Linked DNA regions of Rubripirellula tenax. The protein of the gene in region 1 interacts with the protein of each later gene in a pairwise test. Links are inferred from orthologs where the notes say so. Each region holds a gene or a part of one and is shown on either strand. Other genes may lie near its edges.

Region 1 (3,526 bases):
GTGGCTTGCCGCGTAACAGAGCACCGCCTTATCGCGGCCGCCATGGTTCTTCGTGTTGGCGACCGAGTCGCCGACCAGCCCCATGGAGTTCATTTCCACGGGACCGTCGATCGGATTTTTGTAAAACGCCGTCGTCCATTCTCGGCGCGTCGGGTCTTGGGTCAACGGGTCGCCTTCGGTGACGACTCGGCCGCATTGGATACTTTCGATCACGATCATGAATGGGCTCCGAAGGAGGATGCGTAAGTATCATCCAGGAAACGGTTTGCGACAAGTGTTGGCGGTCTCCCCTGACGCTTCGGGTCGTTGTGAGGATGGGGTAAATCGGGTAGAATTTCGCGATTGATCGGCGGTCGGGTTCCTCGGCCTTTTGCGTACCTCCTCTCTGGATTTCTCCCTTGGCAGACGAAGACGGCAACGACGAAAACGAGATGGACGAAACCGGCGAGAACGGTGAGCCCGACCAGAACGGCGAGCCTGGCCAGACCGGCAATGGCGATACGAGTGACGCCGGTGACTTTACCCCGCCCGTCAAGGCGGGCGGCAGTGACATGGTTTACACCGGCACAGGGGCCGGCGCGTTCCGGATGATCGACCAGCCGATCGAGGACGAGCTTCGCGACAGCTATCTGGTGTACGCGATGAGCGTCATCGTCAGCCGCGCGTTGCCGGACGTCCGCGACGGTTTGAAGCCGTCCCAGCGGCGGATTTTGGTCGCCATGAACGACTTGAACCTGACGCCGGGTGCCAAGCGAGTCAAATGCGCCAAGATTTCGGGTGACACATCGGGTAACTATCACCCGCACGGTGAATCGGTCATTTATCCGACGCTGGTGCGGATGGCCCAAGAGTGGAACATGCGCCGGCTGCTGATCGACAAGCAGGGAAACTTTGGTTCGATCGCCGGTCTGCCGCCCGCTGCGATGCGGTATACCGAAGCCCGCTTGTCACCCGTGGCCGCGGCGATGTTGGAAGACATCAAGCTGGACACGGTCGACTACACCCCGACCTATGACGAAGTCCGCACCGAACCGACGGTGCTGCCGAGCAAGTTCCCGAACCTGCTGATCAACGGATCCGGTGGTATTGCCGTTGGGATGGCGACCAGCATTCCGCCACATAACCCGACTGAAGTTTGCGATGCCGTGATCGCGCTGGTTGAAAACCCCGACCTGACCGTCGAGGACCTATACGAAATCATTCCCGGTCCGGACTTCCCGACGGGCGGCGTGATTTGCGGCCGCGCGGGAATCCGCCGCGGATACAAGACCGGTCGCAGCACGATTCTGGTTCGCGGCAAGTGCGAGATCGAAGAAAAGAAAGGTTCGCGATCGCGGATTCTGATCCGCGAGATTCCCTATCAACAGTCGCGTGACGGCGTCGTCAAAAAGATCGCCGAACTGGTCAACGGCGACCGTATCAAGGGCATCTCGGGTATCCGTGACGAGAGCGATTTGAAAGAGCCGGTGCGAATTGTCATCGAGCTCAAACGGGATGCCGATCCGGACGTGGTGCTGAACCAGCTGTATCAGTTCTCGCCGCTGCAATCGACGATCTCGATGATCTTTTTGGCGCTCGTCGACGGCAAGCCGCGCGAGTTGACGCTGAAAGAAATGTTGATGGAGTTCATCCGTCACCGTGTCACCGTGATCCGTCGCCGGACCCAGTTTTTGCTGGCCCGCGCCCGTCGCCGTAAGCACACCGTCGAAGGTCTCTTGCTGGCCCTGGCCAACATCGACGAGATCATCAAAACGATCCGCGAAAGCCGTACGCAACCCGAAGCCAAGCAACGATTGATGGGCATCCAGTGCCCCGCGTCGATGATGGAACGGGCTCTCGGGGACGTCGGTTTCAAACAGTTCCAAGCCGAACGCGGCGTGGCCGATTCGTACCCGCTGACCAGCGTCCAAACGGACGAAATCCTGCGGATGCGATTGAGCCAGTTGGTCGGACTAGAACAAGAAAAGTTGGCCGACGAGCACGCGGCGTTGCTGGCCGAAATCATCGACTACTTGGACATCTTGGCCAACCAGTCGCGAATCTTCGGCATCATCAAGGACGATCTCGAAGACATGAAGCGTCGCTTCGGTGACGCCCGCCGCACTCGCATTTCGATGGAAGAGCTCGGCAACATCGACTTGGAAGACTTGATCACCGAAGAAACCATGGTCGTTTCGATCAGCCACCAAGGGTACATCAAGCGGACGCCATCGAGCGTCTACAACACTCAGCGGCGCGGCGGTAAGGGACTCAAGGGTGCCAAGAGCGACGACGAAGATCCCATCGAGCACCTGTTCGTCGCCAGCACGCACGCGTACCTGTTGTTTCTGACAACGGCCGGAAAAGTGCGTTGGCAAAAGGTCTATGATTTGCCGCAGTTGGCACGTGATGCGAAAGGCCGCGCGATCGTCAATCTTTTGAACCTCGAAAAAGACGAAAAGATCGCCGAGTGTTTGGCGGTCCGCGACTTTGACCAAGAAGGCTATTACGTCGCCATGGCGACTCGCAAAGGCTTGGTCAAGAAGACGCCACTGGAACAATACAGCCGACCCAAAAAAGGCGGCATCATCGCGATCAAGCTTCGCGAGGACGACGAATTGGTCGATGCCGCCGTGGTCGGACCGGGCGACGAAGTTATCCTGGTCACCGCAGGCGGCATGGCGATCCGGTTCCGAGAATCCGATTCGCGGCCGATGGGACGAAACACATCGGGCGTAAAAGGCATCGGCTTGGTCGGTGATGACGAAGTCGTCGGTATGGTGGTCGCCGATCCCGATGCGACACTGTTGACGGTTTGCGAAAACGGTTACGGCAAACGAACTCCGTTCGGACCCAACGTGCTTGGCGACGATGAGGAAGCCAGCGAAGAAGAAACCAGCTCGAGCGCCCGATACCGAACGCAAAAGCGCGGCGGCAAGGGACTTCGCGACATCCGCACCAGCGAACGAAACGGCAAAGTGATCGGCATCGCACGCGTCAACAACGACGACGAGATTTTCATGATGACGGCGAAGGGCAAGATCCAACGGATCGAGGCTTCCGACATCAGCGTCATTGGTCGTAACACGCAAGGCGTCCGAATCATGAGCGTTGACGATGGTGACAGCTTGATCGCCGTCGTTCGAGTTCCCGCCGAAGAAGTGTCCGAAGAAACCGAGCAAATCGTGACGGCATCGACATCACCAGCGACCCAGTTAGTCGGTGACGGTGATGAAGACGGTGCCGAGATGAACGATGATCGTGATTCGAATTCGGACGACGAAAATGAATCCGAAGACGAAACGTCCGGAGACGAATAGGGCGTCAGATCCGATTGACAGCACAGGTCGTGGTGACCTGTGGCCCGGGATAAGCGTTCTGCGGCCAAAGCAATTGCAACCGTAAAACGAAAAAAGGGTTCGGCAAGAATGCCGAACCCTTTCGTCTTTTGAATTCGCTATGCGATCGAATTATGCGATCTTGGCGACTAGGTCCAGGACCTTGTTGCTGTATCCCCATTCGTTGTCGTACCACGACACGACCTTGA
Region 2 (3,220 bases), on another replicon or contig:
GACACCAATGGCACGCCGCATACCCGATCGATAAAAAGACCGGTCGGTCCGTGGACCGCGCCAACTCAAACGCCTCGTCGCCCCACGGGAACCAATCCACCGGATTGGTTTGGTGTTGAAGCAGATAAGGCGAGAGCGATTCAGCGAGTCGATTCATGGCCGCCAATCATTCCTATCGCCCGGTACCGGTCGCCTGGTATCGAGGTTCTAAACGTCCAGGTTTCGTACATCCAGCGCGTGAGTTTCGATGAACTCGCGACGTGGCTCGACCTTGTCGCCCATCAGCAATCGAAACATTTCGTCGGCGGCACCGGCGTCGGTTAAGTTGACCTTCAACAGTGTTCGGTTGGCCGGGTCCAGGGTTGTTTCGCGAAGCTCTTCCGCGTTCATTTCACCCAGCCCCTTAAAGCGAGTCACTTGCAGTCCTTTTTCGCCGGCTGCGCGAACTTCGGGCAGCAGCCCGCGAAGATCTTCCATGGGACGCCGGATGTCTTCGCCGCGTACCAATTCGAACCGCGCGGTTGTCGATCCCGTTCGCTCGATCGGAATCAGATCGTCGACGCTGAAGCCGAGAGTTTGCAGATCCTTCAGGCCGCTGTTGATCGTTCGGACCTCGTGCAATTCGGTCAGGTGGGCCAAGTTGTCCGGTGGCGTTTTGATCTTGGGTTCGGCCGGAGTCGCCGTTGTGTCGTCGGTGATCTCCAGCTCGTCGTCGTCGTCTTCTTCGATGTCGAGAGTCAAGTTTCGCTGGTTCAAGAATTCTTCAACCGCGTCCTGGGTCATGAACCAATTTTCTTCGTTACCGTGGGTCACCAGCAGGGAAGGCAGCTTCTCGGCAACGGGATCGTAACGCATGGCGTGGCTTCGCAAGCTGATGCCACGTTGTTCCAGCGCGACGACGGCGTCTTCCATTGCGGCCAGCGACGTACATAGCGCACGCATTTGGTCGCCTTCGACACGCCGACCGTCTTCCGCTTCAAAGATCGTGTCATTCAAACCGCGTTCGAGCAACTGAGTCTTCATCTCGCCATCGGTTTGGATGTAGTACCGTTTCTTGCCGTGTTGGACACGAAACAATGGCGGCTGGGCAACATAGACGTGACCCCGCGCAACCAACTCGTACATCTGTCGATAAAAGAAGCACAACAGCAGCGTCCGAATGTGGCTGCCATCGACGTCGGCGTCGGTCATGATGACGATCTTGTCATACCGACGTTTGGTCAAGTCTTGATCGGCGCCGATGCCGGTGCCAATCGCTTGGATCATCGATTGGACTTCGGTGTTCTCCAGCACCTTCGCTTCGCGAGATTTGTAAGCGTTGATAATCTTTCCGCGAAGCGGAAGAATCGCCTGATACTCTCGCATCCGTCCGCCCTCGGCCGATCCACCGGCCGAATCACCTTCCACCAAGTACAGTTCGCACTCGTCCCGATTCTTGCTGATGCAATCGCGAAGTTTGCCCGGCAAGCCGCCGCCGGACAACGCATCTTTGCGTTTGCGAAGCAAGTCTTTGGCCTTGCGAGCAGCCTCGCGTGCTTCCGCCGCCAACATGCCCTTGCGAACAATCGTGACCGCGACGCGAGGATTCTCTTCCATGTACTTGGAAAGCTGTTCGCCCACCGCACCGCTGATGATGCCGTCGACGTAACTGTTACCGAGTTTGGTTTTCGTCTGGCCTTCGAATTGCGGCTCGGGCACACGAACACTGATGACGGCGGTGATGCCTTCCCGGAAATCGTCGCCCGCCGGCGCGACGCCTTTGAACAGATTCTCTTTCTTGCCATAGTTGTTCAGCGTCCGCGTCAAACCACTGCGGAAACCCGATTCGTGGGTTCCGCCCTCCGTGGTGTGAATATTGTTGACGTAGGACTGGACGTTCTCGGTGTATTCGGTCGTGTACTGCAGCGCCATGTCGTACTGGACGCCATCCTTTTCACCGACGATGCGGATCACGTCGGCGTGAACTGGGTCGCTGGCTCGGTTGAGGTGTTCGACGAATTCGACGATGCCCCGTTCGTATTTGAAGTCGCCGCCCTCGCCGTTTCGCTCGTCCAAGTACTTGATATGCACGCCCGAATTCAAGAACGCCAATTCTTGCAATCGTTTGTACAGCGTGTCGTAGCTGTACTTGGTGGTGCTAAAGATCTGGCCGTCCGCTTTGAACGTCACCTTGGTTCCGGTCTTCTTGGTGACACGACCCTTGGTGACGGGCGTTGTCGGTATGCCGCGTTCGTATTCCTGAGTCCACGTGAACCCTTCGCGACTGACTTCGACGTTGGCCCATTGGCTCAAAAAGTTCACCACCGTGACACCGACGCCGTGCAAACCGCCGGACGTTTGATAGGCACCCTTCTTGAATTTTCCGCCGAACTTCAAGACCGTCATCACGCCTTCGAGCGTGGTGACTTCGCGGTCGAGTTCTTCGGACAATTGATCGTGGCGGTCGATCGGGATCCCGCGACCGTCGTCCTCGACCGTGACGCTGCCGTCGGTGTGGACGACGACGCTGACCGACTTGGCAAAGCCCGCCATCGCTTCATCGATCGAGTTGTCAACGACTTCGTAGACCAGGTGGTGAAGGCCCCGATTGCTGGCGTCGCCGATGTACATACTGGGCCGTTCGCGGACGTGTTCAAGGTCCGAGAGGTGTTGAAGGTCCTTGCCCTCATACTCTTTGTTGGCCGCCGGGATGGTCGACGCCTGGGTGGTGGATGCCGAGCTCGCGTTGGTCGCGGGCTGGTTCTCTTCCGATGCACTTTCGTCGGGGGTGTCTGCGGTGGGGGCGTCGCTCATGAAAGCCTGCAAAAAGACGAAGAAAAAGGACGTGAGCACACCAATGTGCGAACCCCGGGATTATAGCGTTTTTTCGCCCCGAACGCAGTGGGTCTGGTCCAGCTGCGGAGCAGCGACGGATGGTAGCCTGGAGTGAATCCACACGAGCATCAGCGAGTTGGATGGAACCCCAGGATTTGGCCGATTCATCATCGCGGTGCCGAAGCCGCGACTAACGCTTCGGTAGATAGCGCTGATATGCGGCAACAGCCAGGACATCGCAGCGTTCGTTTTCCAGGTGGCCGGCGTGCCCTTTGACGTGCTCGTAGCTGATTTGGTGCGTCTGCATCAACGCGTCGAGTTGTTTCCAAAGTTCGACGTTCTTGACTTCCGCCAACTTGCTGCCCTCTTTCCGTTTCCAGCCGCGCGACTTCCACCCGGCCATCCA

The links. The genes of interacting proteins can lie anywhere in the genome.
Region 2: the proteins of gyrA (region 1) and Poly51_RS11460 interact in binary tests that used the Escherichia coli proteins (3 or more experiments, as listed by UniProt). The link is inferred for Rubripirellula tenax from one-to-one orthologs.

Annotation. Positions count from the first base shown.
Region 1 is NZ_SJPW01000002.1:374,965-378,490, forward strand. What follows is about bases 47-3,499. They hold gyrA (DNA gyrase subunit A), read left to right. Parts: upstream 47-431; coding sequence 432-3,299; downstream 3,300-3,499. Other genes in these bases: Poly51_RS07155 (MOSC domain-containing protein), read right to left, coding at 47-219; gap (type I glyceraldehyde-3-phosphate dehydrogenase), read right to left, coding at 3,450-3,499. Outside these bases: more of Poly51_RS07155, read right to left, coding at 1-46; more of gap, read right to left, coding at 3,500-3,526. UniProt on the Escherichia coli protein: A type II topoisomerase that negatively supercoils closed circular double-stranded (ds) DNA in an ATP-dependent manner to maintain chromosomes in an underwound state.
Region 2 is NZ_SJPW01000003.1:139,818-143,037, reverse strand. What follows is about bases 1-3,147. They hold Poly51_RS11460 (DNA gyrase subunit B), read right to left. Parts: upstream 2,794-3,147; coding sequence 208-2,793; downstream 1-207. Other genes in these bases: rnhA (ribonuclease HI), read right to left, coding at 3,005-3,147; Poly51_RS11465 (thioredoxin domain-containing protein), read right to left, coding at 1-157. Also shown: more of rnhA, read right to left, coding at 3,148-3,220. UniProt on the Escherichia coli protein: DNA gyrase negatively supercoils closed circular double-stranded DNA in an ATP-dependent manner to maintain chromosomes in an underwound state.